3 linked regions of the Hydrogenovibrio crunogenus genome follow. The protein of the gene in region 3 interacts with the protein of the main gene of each other region in a pairwise test. Links are inferred from orthologs where the notes say so. Each region holds a gene or a part of one and is shown on either strand. Other genes may lie near its edges.

The links.
Region 1: the proteins of GHNINEIG_RS08480 (region 3) and GHNINEIG_RS03745 interact in binary tests that used the Escherichia coli proteins (3 or more experiments, as listed by UniProt). The link is inferred for Hydrogenovibrio crunogenus from one-to-one orthologs.
Region 2: the proteins of GHNINEIG_RS08480 (region 3) and GHNINEIG_RS03700 interact in binary tests that used the Escherichia coli proteins (3 or more experiments, as listed by UniProt). The link is inferred for Hydrogenovibrio crunogenus from one-to-one orthologs.

The regions. Positions count from the first base shown.
Region 1 is NZ_CP032096.1:795,532-798,785, forward strand. Bases 1-2,910 are described here. They hold GHNINEIG_RS03745 (protein-glutamate methylesterase/protein-glutamine glutaminase), read left to right. Parts: upstream 1-845; coding sequence 846-1,976; downstream 1,977-2,910. Other genes in these bases: GHNINEIG_RS03740 (CheR family methyltransferase), read left to right, coding at 1-794; GHNINEIG_RS11810 (methyl-accepting chemotaxis protein), read left to right, coding at 2,189-2,910. Also shown: more of GHNINEIG_RS11810, read left to right, coding at 2,911-3,254. UniProt on the Escherichia coli protein: Involved in chemotaxis. Part of a chemotaxis signal transduction system that modulates chemotaxis in response to various stimuli.
Region 2 is NZ_CP032096.1:788,121-791,388, reverse strand. The notes cover bases 345-3,268. They hold GHNINEIG_RS03700 (protein phosphatase CheZ), read right to left. Parts: upstream 2,172-3,268; coding sequence 1,518-2,171; downstream 345-1,517. Other genes in these bases: GHNINEIG_RS03690 (RNA polymerase sigma factor FliA), read right to left, coding at 2,691-3,268; GHNINEIG_RS03695 (chemotaxis response regulator CheY), read right to left, coding at 2,257-2,670; GHNINEIG_RS03705 (chemotaxis protein CheA), read right to left, coding at 345-1,391. In the rest of the region: more of GHNINEIG_RS03705, read right to left, coding at 1-344.
Region 3 is NZ_CP032096.1:1,768,667-1,776,859, forward strand. The notes cover bases 5,281-8,193. They hold GHNINEIG_RS08480 (chemotaxis protein CheA), read right to left. Parts: upstream 7,832-8,193; coding sequence 5,729-7,831; downstream 5,281-5,728. Other genes in these bases: GHNINEIG_RS08475 (hypothetical protein), read right to left, coding at 5,281-5,686; cheD (chemoreceptor glutamine deamidase CheD), read right to left, coding at 7,844-8,193. In the rest of the region: GHNINEIG_RS08460 (S8 family peptidase), read left to right, coding at 1-1,887; molecular chaperone HtpG, read right to left, coding at 1,941-3,833; GHNINEIG_RS08470 (hypothetical protein), read right to left, coding at 4,047-4,937; more of GHNINEIG_RS08475, read right to left, coding at 5,120-5,280. UniProt on the Escherichia coli protein: Involved in the transmission of sensory signals from the chemoreceptors to the flagellar motors. CheA is autophosphorylated; it can transfer its phosphate group to either CheB or CheY.

The DNA.
Region 1 (3,254 bases), 980 kb from region 3 along the record:
ATTTCACGAGAGTTAAGACACTTGTATATGACTTCGCAGGGATCGATTTAAACGATTCTAAGAAAAACTTAGTTTACAACCGGTTAGCGAAACGCATTCGTTTTTTGGAACTGAACTCCTTCAAACAGTATTTAAACTTTGTTGAAGAGCAGGGTGAGTCAGAATTCGTTCACCTGATTAACGCTATCACCACTAACTTAACCTTCTTTTTTAGAGAAGATCATCACTTTGAATACCTCGCAAATACCGTTATTCCGGCCATTATAGAGCGCAATAAAGGTAGTAAAAAAATTCGAATTTGGTCAGCAGGCTGCTCCACTGGCGAAGAACCTTACTCTTTAGCGATTGTATTAAAAGAGACTGTTCCTGCAGGATGGGATGCCCGTGTATTAGCGACAGACTTGGATACCAATGTTGTTGAAACGGGACGTACAGGTGTTTATAAAATGGATCGCCTGAAAGGCGTTTCCGAGGCACGCAAAAAACGTTGGTTTTTAAAGGGAAGTGGCTCGATGGAAGGGTATGTCAGGGTTAAACCTGAACTACAGCAGATTATTGACTTCGGCCAAATCAATTTAATGAATGAATGGCCAATCAAAGATGCCATAGATGTTATTTTTTGTCGAAATGTCGTGATTTATTTTGATAAAGAAACCCAAGCAAGGTTATTTGACCGCTATGCTAATTTACTGCCGGATAATGGGCATTTGTTTATTGGGCATTCGGAGTCACTTTATAAAGTCTGCGATCGGTTTGAGCTTCTTGGTCAAACGATTTATAAAAAAATAAGATAAACACACAAACGCTCTGCAAAAGAGTGTGATGAATGTAAAGAAGGGGGGAAGATGTCAAAGGTGAAGGTATTAATCGTTGATGATTCTGCTTTAGTTCGACAAATGTTACAAGAGATGTTGAAGTCAGACCCAGAGATTGAAGTGGTCGGCACGGCATCTGACCCTTATGATGCAAGAGAAAAAGTGAAGCAACTTCATCCGGATGTATTGACACTGGATGTCGAAATGCCTCGTATGGATGGCGTGACGTTTTTAAAAAATTTAATGCGATTGCATCCTTTGCCGGTGGTGATGATTTCGACCTTGACCGAGAAAGGGGCGGATATCACGTTTGAAGCACTTGATTTGGGCGCGGTTGACTTTGTTGCAAAACCTAAGATTGATTTACAACATACCTTTGAAGACTATACCGATGAAATCTGCCGCAAAGTAAAAACCGCTTCCAAGGTGTCCAAATGGCAGCTTGAAAGACAATATGCACGTTATGTCGCTAACAAGGAAAGCAAGCCCAAAGTGTTGTCCAAGCCTGGGTCTTTGGTTTCTAAAGTTGTTGAGAAATTTACAACGGATGCCATTGTTCCCAAAAAAGCCCCTTCGGATTTTTCCAAACCCTCACATAAAGTGATTGCGTTAGGGGCTTCAACCGGTGGTACAGAAGCCATTAAAGAAGTCTTGATGCGCTTGCCATCAACAACCCCTGCTATCGTTATTACACAGCACATTCCGGCGTCGTTTAGTTTGCCTTTTGCGCAACGAATGAATAGCATTTCAGAAATGGAAGTGACGCAGGCAGAGGATCGTCAACCTATTTTGGCGGGGCATGTTTATATTGCACCGGGCGATAAACATTTATTGGTTGAGCGGACATCTTCTGGCTATATCTGCCGTTTAAATGACGGCCCGCCAGTAAACCGTCACAAGCCGTCGGTAGATGTGATGTTTCGTACCGTTGTGCAAAGTGTTGGCAAAAATGCGGTCGGCGTGCTATTGACAGGAATGGGAGCCGATGGTGCTAAGGGAATGAAAGAGTTGCAAGAGATTGGTGTTCCGACGATTGCGCAAGATGAAAAAACCTGTGTTGTTTGGGGGATGCCTGGAGAGGCTGTTAAGCTCGGTGCGGCTGATTATGTTTTACCCTTGGGATCAATCCCTGAAAAAATTCTGTCACTCATTAAAAAATAATCTCGCCTTTGAGTTGAGTTGTTTAAATATCTTTGCGTTTAAGCTTCCTGTTTTTAGAGAGCTTAAACCCTTGCCTTATACGTGTGTTTAATGGAAACACATCCTAATCTTTCAATAAGTTTTATATAATGACTCAAACACTTTTTTATAGAATTTTCTTGGCATGTAATATGCTTTGTATATTCAAAATATTTTGATTGGGGAAAAGATACATGTTGCAGATTATGAAGCAATATTGGGGTGCTTGGCTAGTTACCATCGTAGGTGTCGGGCTGACGTTTGTTGAGATTCCATTTATTGGCGCCATTGTGGCGGTTTTGGTGTCGGTGACATGGACACTGACCGTGGCAAGAATTGCCAGGTTAGAAAAGCAGCCTCAGCAAGTTACGACCCCGTCAGTTGCTTCCCATGCAAACGACTTTGATGCCGAAGTGATTGATGATGCATTACAGGTCATCATGAATGATATTGATGCCGTCGTTGATCAAGAAGTGGAAGTTGTTCGTGGTGAGTTATTGCAGGTTAAGGAATTGGTTGCAGAAGCGATTGAAACCTTGAACAACAGTTTCTCTGGGTTGCACAGTCAAACGCAAGCTGAATATCAGCTGGTTGTTTCGTTACTGGATAATCTTGGTGGCAGCGGAGAAGGGATGAGTATCCAAAAATTCTCTTCTGAAATTAAAGAAGTCTTAAGCTATTTGATTTCACTGTTAAAAAGCTCCAGTCAACGCAGTAATGAAACTGTCGGTAAAATCGATGATATGGTCGAGCAGATTGAATCTATCTTTATTTTGCTGGAAGACGTCAAAGGGATTGCGGATCAAACCAACTTGCTGGCATTGAACGCGGCTATTGAAGCAGCCCGAGCAGGTGAAGCCGGGCGAGGCTTTGCAGTGGTTGCTGATGAAGTAAGAAAGCTGTCTTTGAATTCCAACTTACTGAATGAGCAGATTCGTAAGCAAGCGGAAAAAGCAAAACAAACGGTTGATCATGTCCGTCAGTTAGTCAGTGATACCGCTGCAAAAGATATGCAGGAAGCCAATACGTCTCAGGAACAGGTAACAGTACTTGTTACGGATCTTGAAGATATGAATAGTGGTATTTCTAATAAACTGGGGGATGTTTCAGGCATTATTTCTGAAATTGAAGTCAGTGTGTCCAATGCGATGCGTTCATTGCAATTTGAAGATATTGTTCGTCAGTTGGTTGAACAGGTTCTTAATCACCTTGAGAACTTAAGTGGTTTCTCTCACAAAATTAATCACTTTATCGAAGAAA
Region 2 (3,268 bases), 990 kb from region 3 along the record:
GAAAACCCAGCGGACATGATTAATTCAAAAGCAGCCTTATCATCCAGCTGATTCGCTGAGACTTCATCCATCATGCCTTTTTCAACGGCTTTACGACGCAAAACATCAGGGTCCATTCCTTTACCATCATCTGTAATCGACAACAGAATATGATCCCCTTCCTGCTCGGCTGCTAGAATAACCGTACCTTTACGTGGTTTCCCGGCTTGCTCACGCACATCCGGCATCTCAACCCCGTGGTCAACCGAGTTTCGAACCAAATGAACAAGCGGATCCGCTAAGGCTTCCACTAAATTCTTATCTAAATCGGTTTCTTCCCCTTTCAGCTCAAGCTCAATTTCCTTCCCAAGTTTACGGGCAAGGTCTCGAACAACTCGAGGGAAACGCCCAAACACTTTTTTAACAGGCTGCATACGAGTTTTCATCACCGATGCTTGCAAATCGGTTGTCACATGATCCAAATTCCCCACAGCATTTGATAATGCCTCTTCTGGACCTTCACTCGACCTTAACGTCAGCAAGCGATTTCGAACGAGAACCAACTCCCCAACTAAATTCATAATTTCGTCGAGTCGTCGAGTATCAACGCGTACGGTCGACTCTGCCGTAGCTGCCTTAGCAGCTTCCGGCTTAGGTACTTCAGGCTTTGATTCTTTTTTAGGCGCTGGCGGAGGGGTTGGTTTAGCTGGCTCGGGAGCAGGTGGTGTTGGAGGCGCTGCTTCCTGAGGTTCTTGCATACCTTCCAACATATCTCTTTGATTTAAAAGTGCTTCAAACTCATCATCCGTAATATCACCATCAGGGTCCACATCATCTGGCAACGCTAATTTGACTTCTTCTGCGTCTGGCTCATTAGAATCCGAGCTGGTTAACGCGTCACGTTGATTTAACAGGGCTTCAAATTCATCATCTGAAATTTCACCATCAGGATCGACACCTTCCGGCAATTCCAACTTAGGATGAGCTACTGCTTCTTCTTGAGCAGGTTCAGAAGTATCTTGTGGAGCTGCACCCCCTTTCCAAAGTGCATCCAATTCGGACAACAATCCGTCATCAGCATCTTCCAGTTCACGGGCACCGTCGTTAAGCTGTTGAATATAATCGGAAATAGCATCAAAGGCGCGCATAATGACATCTGCAGCCGTTGAATCATATTCAACATCACCGTTTCGAATTTTATCGAACACATTTTCAGCACGATGACACACTTCAATTAACGGTGTGACGCCTAAAAACCCGGCTCCCCCTTTAATCGTGTGAAACCCTCTGAAAATGGCATTCAATAAATCCGAATCCGATGGAGAGTTTTCTAGTTCAACAAGCTGTTCATCAAGCTGTTCAACCAACTCTGACGCTTCGACTAAAAAGTCCTGTAAAATTTCCTCATCCACAATGTGAACCCTCTTAAAGCTTTATCGTGTGGCTGCAATGTGTCAAAAACCCACCACTCAAATCATCTATTTTTAACTGCTAAACATTAAGCAATGACCATGCCACCAAACAATCCACAAAAGCCTCTAAATCCCTAAATCTCCTAAAAGGTCATCCACCTCATCTTGAGAACTAACCGCATTCTGTTGACTGGATTTTGTCACATTAGGTCCAATTCCTTTCATTTCTTGTGCTTTACGTTCCTCTTCCGAATCGGAAGGATCGGGAATATCATCAATATGAATGCCTGATTTATCAATCAGTTCCATCAGACTCTGCTCAAGGCTGGTCACCAGCATGATGACACGGTTTAGCACTTGGCCGGTAAGATCTTGAAACGATTGAGCCATCATGATTTCAGTTACTTCGGATTGAGCTTTAGAGATTAACTCTTTCTGAGAATCATCTGTCGCTTGTGATTCCAACGTTTCCAATAAAGCGATGGCATTTTCTGCCGCTGACAGTGTTTTATTGCTTGCTTCTTCGGTCGTTTCAATTACATATTCTAATCGTTCTGTGGCATCCGGCAATCCATGTTTTGTATGCTGAAGCAACAAAGAATCTGTGCCAAACTGTTCTAATGTATCATGTAAATTTTGAGCAATTTGCTCAACTTGCTCCAATAAATTGTCATCTCTAGTCGCGATAATCTCATCCAAGGCTTGGGATGCTTTATCGTAATCTTCTTTTTCCATGGCCTTCAATAAAGTTTTTATTTGTTTTATTTTTATATTTTTCACAGTTCCCCCTCACTCAAAAAAAAAGCCTTATGCACTAGTAAGTGCATAAGGCTTTTTCAACTTCTTCTTATCAAAAACTTGCAAATCAAGCACCCGCTGCTTTTTTTCGCTCTTCAACACGCTCAAAAATCTTTTGAATTTTACCATTCAGTGTTGCTGCAGTGAACGGCTTAACAATGTAACCATCAACCCCAGCTTCAGCGGCCTCTAATATTTGGCTTCGCTTTGCTTCTGCCGTAATCAGCAAGAAAGGCGTTTCTTTCAGTTTTTCATCAGCTCTCACATGACGAAGTAAATCAATCCCTGTCATTTGCGGCATATTCCAATCACTGACAATAAAATCATACTTACCACTTTGAATCATCGGCCAGGCTGTTGACCCATCATCCGCTTCATCAAACTTGCTAAACCCTAACTCTTTCAATAGGTTTTTGACAATTCTTCTCATCGTCGAAAAATCATCCACTACCAAAATATTCATATCTCTATCGATTTGCATCTTTTTTCCTCAAATCTACTTTAAATCCAATCTCTAAGTCTTGATTTCAAACGTTTTATCGCTTGACTGTGAATCTGGCTCACACGAGACTCACTGACTTCTAAAACTTCACCAATTTCTTTTAAATTCAGCTCTTCATCATAATAAAGTGCCATTACCAGCTGTTCTTTCTCTGGCAAGTCTTTAATTTGTTCTGCCAACGCACCCTGAAAATCGGACTCTACCAATTCTGTAATAGGCGTTTTAATTGTCCCGACCATTCGGTCTTCTGCCAGCTCATCATGGTCTGGCTCGTCAATGGATAACAATTGCGCTGAATTGGTATCCTGAAGAATATGGTAATACTCTTCAAGCGAAACCTCCATGACCTCAGCAATTTCTTCATCACGAGCCTCACGTCCCTTTTCCGATTCCACTTTTAAAATCGCTTCAGACACTTCTCTGGACTTTCGATAAACCGATCGCGGCGTCCAGTCCCCTTTACGAATCTCATCCAGCATCGCCCCACGAATTCGGATTCCAGCATAGGTCTCAAAACTCGCACCTTGAGTCGCATCAAATTTTTGAGATGACTCAATCAGCCCTATAATGCCAGATT
Region 3 (8,193 bases):
AGTTTATTAACAGCCTGTAGCAGTGGCGGGTCTTCCAGCACCATTCCAACCACACCAATATCTTACCCGGTTGCTGCAGATAACAAAGAACTCATTAAATCCGCTGTTTGGTCGGATAATGGTTATGATGGCTCTGGCGTCACTGTTGCGGTACTCGATACGGGGATTGCGGATCCCAGTTCGGTCGATTTTGATGTCTCTGTACTTGAAAACCAGCGCTATGATGACCAGCTGGCAAAAACTTCGGATACTTATACCTATGACACCGGAGGAAATAATCACGGTCAGGATATGGCTGAAATCATCGGCTCTCAGTCTGTCGGAATTGCCCCAGGTGCCACGATGGTACATGGCGTGATTTCAAAAGATGGCTATACCGACATGGGTGATCAGGTCATGGCAACTGATTGGGCCATTGATCATAATGCCCGGATTGTTAATCTTTCTTTCTCCCAATCCCCAATTATCTTCCCCAAAAACTACAGCTCAGACACATTCAGTAATACATTAAAAGCCGTCATTGATAAGATTGATGCCACCAATACGGTGATTGTGCATGCTGCCGGTAATGAAGGCCTTGACTTCGATGCCCCGATTAATGAAAGCACTTATGCCGACATCGTTGTCTTACAACCAGATAACATTCTATTTGTCGGTGCTGTCAATCTAGATGCCACGTTGGCTTCTTATTCCAATACACCAGGGAGTAGCATCGAATATCAAAATCGGTTTTTAGTGGCGCCAGGTGACAGCACTATTGTCGGAGGGCTTTCTATAGGTACCTCTGGTGCGACTGCCAACGTATCAGGCGCTTTGGCTTTGATGAAACAAAGATGGTCTACGACTGGCGTCAATGACTTAGCACAAATATTACTGGACACTGCCAATAAAAACATTCCCGATTATTCTCCAGCCACACATGGGCAAGGCATGGTTGATTTAGAGGCCGCCTACTCTCCGGTTGGTACAGCCAGCTTTGACACCAGCACTGCGTCGTTACCGTTAGAGGCAGCGGCAATCACTTTACCTGCTGGGTTTTCAACGCTACAGTTTAATGCCGCCTTTGTCGATCAATATCATCGAGATTTTGAAGCCACTTTTTCAACCCAAACAGCTCGACCTGAAACAGACTTTTCTCAAAAACTAATTGAAATGGTGTCACCACCACCTCTCAGTATTATGCATTTAAAAAACGGCATGCAGCTTGGTTTCAAGCAACAAACCTCTCGTTATAATGTCGACAGTCCCATACTCGGATTTAACGGGTTTGCTCATAATTTATTTTCACAAAATAGAACACTAGAAACCATTCTGTTGACAACAGATACTTATCAAATTGGGTTCAGTACCAATGTAATGAATCAATATAATAGCCAAAAGGTCAACTCAACGTTAGACGATGCTGCTGGGTATATCACGTCATTACAATATAAAAACATTGCGCTGACGTACTTTGCCTCCAGCGAGGACCAGACAAACGCTTTTTATGGTGCCAACAACCGTACTGCTCATGGCGTCAAAGCCACTCTGCAATCGGACTTTGTCAAAACGGGAATTGAGTATTCTATCGAAAAATATCAAGGGAGCGGTTTATTGGATACCATGTCCCTCAATCAAAAAGCGGCTTTTTTAAAACTGGACTTTTTACATGCTCCCAGCATACAGGCTGGGGTAATTGGAAAGTACACCATTTCTGACTTAAACATTGATATGACGCTTCCTCGTTCCATAGGAGATGGCCGGTTGTATTATCAAAGTCAAACGCTCAAAGAATCACAAGATAACTTTGCCAAAGGGGTTTATCTGAATCTTCCTCATTTCAAAGTCAGCGCCTATTCAGATAAATTTGATCAAAATATCGCACTGCAATTTAAAACGACTTTCTAAAAAAAAGCCCCAACAAGTTGGGGCTTTTTTTATTTTTGATCGGATGGATAGTTTTAAATCACTTCACTTAACAACGCATTCATTCGTTTAATGAAGTCCGCTGGTTTTTCCAACTGATCCCCTTCCGCTAATTGCGCTTGCTCCAATAAGAACAAAGACCACTCTTTCACTTTCGGTTCATCTTCTAAGCTGTCCAGCTTTTTCACCAATGCGTGTTCGGGATTCAATTCCAACACCGGCTTTTGCTTCGGCATCGCTTGTCCCATTTGCTCCATCATGCGCGCCATATGCGCTGAGATATCACCTTCCGCAGACACCACACAAGCCGGTGAATCGGTTAAGCGGTGTGTGATTTTGACATCGGAAACTTGATCTTCAATCGCTTTTTTCACTTTCTCTGTTAAAGCTTCACGCGCTTTTTTATCTTCTTCAGACAACTCCTTTTCTGCTTCTTCATCAAACTCTTTTAAGTCTGCAGAAGTCACGGATTTCAGCTGCTTGCCTTCAAACTCTGTCAGGTGAGAAACCAACCACTCATCAATACGATCCGTCAACAACAAGACTTCAATGCCTTTCTTACGGAACATTTCTAAGTGAGGGCTACCGGTTGCGGCAGCATACGTATCTGCTGTAATGTAGTAAATGGCCTCTTGGTCTTCTCCCATTCGATCAATATAATCTTGTAAAGACACTCGTTGAGCCGGTCCAGAAAATTCATGCGTTGAAGAAAAACGAAGCAATTTCGCGATTTTATCTTTATTCGCAAAGTCTTCAATAATCCCTTCCTTCATGACATTACCAAACTGATCCCAGAACGTTTCATAATCAGATTGATCTTCCGCTTTTGCCATTTTGGCTAACTGGTCAAGGACACGCTTAACCGATGCTGAACGAATTTTATCCACCACACGATTACTTTGTAGAATCTCTCGTGAAACGTTCAACGGTAAGTCATTTGAATCAATAACCCCACGAACAAAACGCAAGTACGTCGGCATCAGGTGTTCGGCATCATCCATGATAAAGACACGTTTCACATACAGTTTTAGTCCGTAGCGGCGATCTCTATCATACAAATCAAACGGTGCTTTTTTAGGAAGATAAAGCAATGAAGTATATTCCAGCGTTCCTTCCACTTTATTATGAATATGAGCTAAAGGGTTTTCATAATCATGCGAAACGGTTTGATAGAAGTTATTGTAGTCTTCATCCGATAATTCAGATTTAGGCTGCGTCCAAATCGCAGTTGCTTTGTTGACCTGCTCTAATGTTTTCTCTTCGGTTTCTTTACCTTCATCATCCAACTTAACTTGCCACATTTTAATTGGGAAATTAATGTGGTCAGAATACGTCGTGATAATGTTCTTTAATCTGAAGTCATCTAAGAACTCATCCATGTCTTCTTTCAAGTGAAGCGTGATCTCGGTTCCTTTGGTTTCTTTTTCAACAGTTTCAAGCGTATACTCCCCTTCGCCTGTCGATTCCCAACGGGTTCCTTCTGATTTTTCATCCCCTGCTTTACGCGTGGTCAACGTCACTTTATCTGCAACAATGAATGACGCATAGAAACCAACCCCAAATTGCCCAATCAAGTGACTGTCTTTGGCTTGGTCGCCCGTCATATTTTCAAGAAACTTTTTTGTTCCGGAGTTTGCGATGGTACCGATGTTAGCAATGACTTCATCACGCGTCATCCCAATCCCATTGTCAATAATCGATACGGTTCTAGCTTCCTTATCAAACCCTACCTGGATTGCAAGCTCTGACTCCCCTTCTGATAAGGCATCATTTGACACTGATTCAAAACGCAATTTATCCAATGCATCAGAGGCATTTGAAACCAACTCTCGTAAAAAGATCTCTTTATTACTGTACAGGGCATGAATCATCAGTTTTAGCAACTGATTCACTTCAGTTTGAAACGCATGAGTTTCCGTATGGCTCATTGAATATTTCTCCTTAACTTAACGTTTAAGCATAAATCATGAATGAATAAGACGGTTATTTGAATATAACCATTGATTGAAAATTTAGGATATAAATGGGGACAGGAAGGAGTATTTTCAAGTATAAACGGTCATTTTTTTTCGTTTAATTTGCCTGAAAACAAAAAAGCACCTAAAAAGGTGCTTTTCGACATAACAAGAAAAAATGGGGGCTTATTTTTCCGTTACCGTTTCTAAAGCCGCTTTAATTTCATCTGGGGCATTAGCAATTGACATAAAACTACCTGACCCCATCATAGAAAGGCTCGGCCAATTAATCGCGATGCGAAACTTACCATTCAAAGCAATCGCTTCATCTTCATTCACTAAGATTTCATAAGGCAAGTGCGCAGCATGAGAAGTTCCATTCTGATCGATTTGCGTTAGGATATTTTTATCAGAGCCTTCGCCTTTTGCAAACGTCACACCAAAAACAGACATTTCTTTACCTGGAATATCAATACGGTAAACTTTTGTAACACCACCTTTACCTGCTGATAGACCGGATTCAATCGTGCTGATCGCTTCATCATAAGAACCATATTCAGCCAGCTCATCGATGTCATCAAAATAAGGCATCATAAACTTATAATGATATTCTCTTAATTCTTCAGCACTTAATGCAGACTCTGCACCGAATTCTTTTTGTTTACCTAGTGCTTTTTCCATTGCTGCTTGAACAGGTTCAATGTTCCCTTCCATTCGATAAACATTCCACATATAAACTGGGTTGGTGTAAGACACTTCTGTTTGACCACCACGTTTTACAATCGAAACACGCTCCATGGCACCGAAGCCACCATTTTTAGACTGTGCCGCCAATTGCTTTAAGGTTTCGTTAGTGACCACAATCACTTCGGTATCAGCATTTGGTTTATAGGTTCCGACCACTTCAAATCCATTTTCTGTCAACGCGGATTTTGTTTTATCAGCGACCACTGAAACAGAGTCAGAGGAGGTTGTCCCTAGAACAAAAGGCATATAATTTGCAGCAAAGGCCGATGCTGAACTTGCCATTAAAGAAGCCGTTAGCAAACCTGCTAACCAAAAAGACTTAATTTTCATGTAGAGTATCCATTTATCTTTTAAAAGGGTCTCTATTTTTATAAATTTTTTGATGGATTAAAAATTCAATTTATTTATGGTCAAATTAAGAAAATCGTAAAATGCTAATATATTTTTCTGAATGAATAAAAAAAGCGCCTAATAAGGCGCTTTACGTAAAATAATGCAAAATTGTTTAATGCTTAGAAAAACTCAATTTCTTCTTCAACTTCTTCTGCGACATTCATTCTATCGCGCATTCGCGTCTTCATGATTTCAATCGCTTCTTCCGCAGGTTTTTCTTCATCAAAAATCAATTCAAACAACTCTTCTTCCTCACGCATCGTGGTGCCTTTACGAACTTCTGACTTAAACGCTTCCCACTGCGCTTCATCTTTAGCATGCATTTCGTGCGATACAATTTCAGCCAGGCCTGATAAGCCATGCGACACATGATTCAATCGTTGGCTTAATTTATCGTAAAATTGAAAGGCAATAATCGCTTGTTGCATTTTTTGCGCCAAGTCACCGGTTTGAACCAATAAAGACTGGTTGTGCTCTGCAATACCCGCAACATCATTCGACATCTCGGCAATTTTTTGGCTCGATAACTCAATCGCCTCGATGTGTTCAGACATATATGTAAAAGAATCAATCAAGGTATTAACCGAGTTATCTCCCTCTGAAATGGACAACTCTATCTGAGCAACCGATAAATTTAAAACCATAATGGTTTCTTGAACTTCTTTTGCACCTAATGCGAATGGCATAAAACTCTCTAAACTCTCTTATTCTTTTTATTATCGTTAACTTTATGCAGCATTTGATTGTAGATTGCCACCCTTGTGGGAAGCCAGTGTCTCAGTGACATCCAAAATCAATGAAACCGTTCCATCCCCTAAGATAGTGGCACCGGCAATGCTGCTGATTTTCATAAAGTTACTTTCTAAACTTTTAATCACGACTTGTTGTTGTCCAAGCAAATCATCCACAAAAATACCGGCACGTTTGCCGCCATCTTCAACCACAACAAGCAGTCCTTCTTCTAAATCTGTTCTGGCATCTTTAATACCAAGCTTTTGGTGCAGACGAATAACCGGAATATAGCTATCTCTTAACTTATAAAGCTCAGTCTGACCAGCAATACCTTTCACCAAAGATTTATCAACCTGGATCGATTCAACAATAGAAACCAGCGGGAAGACATAAGTCTCTGATCCAACTTTCGCTAACTGCCCATCCAAAATGGCCAGTGTTAGAGGTAAACGAATCGTAAAGACACTTCCATGTCCTCTTTCTGTTTTCACTTCAACTGAGCCGCCTAGCCCTCGGATATTTCGACGAACCACATCCATACCAACACCACGCCCGGATACATCACTGATGACATCTGCAGTTGAAAAACCAGGATGGAAGATCAAATCAATAATCTCTTCTTCCGACATCTTGTGATCTTCTTCAATCACCCCTTTTTCAATCGCTTTTTGGCGAACCTTATCAGCATTGATCCCGGCACCGTCATCTGTTATTTGAATCAGGATGTTGCCACCTTGATGGAAAGCGGCCATTTTTACAGTGCCAGTTTCAGCTTTACCGGCTTCCAATCGAACTTCTGGGGACTCCACACCATGGTCAATCGAATTACGGACGATATGTACTAAAGGGTCCGTCAAGGCTTCCAACATGGTTTTATCCAGTTCGGTATTTTCCCCTTCCATCACCAAGTTAATTGACTTTCCTAGCTTCTTGCTGACATCATGCACAATACGAGGCATACGGTTGAACGCAAAGCTCACTGGTAACATACGAATATTCATCACACTTTCTTGGAGGTCTCGCGTATGTCGTTCGAGGTGGGTCAACCCTTCTTTAAGCTTATCGGCCCAATCAGAATCTTCATTTTGTTCAGCTTGCTCTCCAAACTGACTTAGCATTGATTGTGTAATAACCAGCTCACCAACCAAGTTCACTAGTTGATCAATTTTACTTAAATCGACACGAATCGAACTGTCTTGCTTAGGCGCACTCGCCGCTTGAGCAGGCTTGGCCGCTGATGCGGGTTTCTTAACTTCTGTTTTCGGTGTTGCAGAAGCTGCCGTTTCGGTGGCAACATTTTGTTGGGTAGCTTGCGTTGCAGGTTCTGCATTAGCCGTCGTTGACTCGGATGCGGTTATAGAAGGAGCCGTAATTCTGACTTCAGCACCATCCCCGTCAATCCACTCAAATACTTCTTTGACATCTTCTTCATCAATGCCCTCACCTGTTAAGGTAACTTGCCACTTCAAGTGCAAATCTTCAGGGTTTAATTCATTTACATCAGGCAATGCAGAATCATCGACAGTAACCGAGATATCACCTAACGTTTCCAGTTCTCGGAAAATACGAATCGGTTCATTTCCTGTCTGCAACAATTCTTTTTCTGGAACCAAATCAATGACCCAAGAACCGGTACCTGTAGAGGCATTCGTTTGGTTTTCTTCAGGCGATTGCGCTTCAGGAGACGACGGCTCTGAACCAGCATCGACACTTCCGCCATTTAAAATGGCTTCCATGTCTTTTTGGACTTCACTGGCTCGGGCTTCATCAATTTCTTCATGGTTCTGCAAGCGCGTCATCATGTCTCTAAGTACATCGACTGCTTGTAACATCGTATCTGTTGCTTCCTGAGTAACATCCCTACGGCCGTCACGCATTTCATCTAAGAGCGTTTCTAAAACATGCGTGAAGTCGATAATTTCAGTGAATCCAAAGGTACCACTTCCACCCTTTATTGAGTGCGCTGCACGGAAAATTTCGTTAATTTTTTCATTATCAGGCGTTCCTGGCGACAAGTCCAGAAGGCCGGCTTCCATCACATCCAGTCCTTCAAAACTTTCTTCTAGGTAAGTCTGGCGAAAAGTTTCCATCATGTCCATAGTATGGTTTCCTCAGAAAAGTTCTACATCACCCTCAACAGGTTTTGATCCAATATTATTAATATAACGGCTTTCTTCAGCAGCTAATGATTGATTGTGCATCGCATTCAAACGCCGAACTCTAACTCTACCCGAGTTTGGATAATATAAAATTTTTCGAGGATAAACATCTCCGATATCCTGCGAAACAATTTTAAACCCTTCGGTATAGATATAATCAAAAGCAAAGCCAATATTGTACCAACCGATATTGGTAGTGGAGCTCATGATGCGTCCCCCACCAAATAATTTAAATTCAAGCCGTTCTCTTCTAGCGCCTGCGTTAAGCAACGCGTTGACTAAATTTTCCATGGCATAGTTGC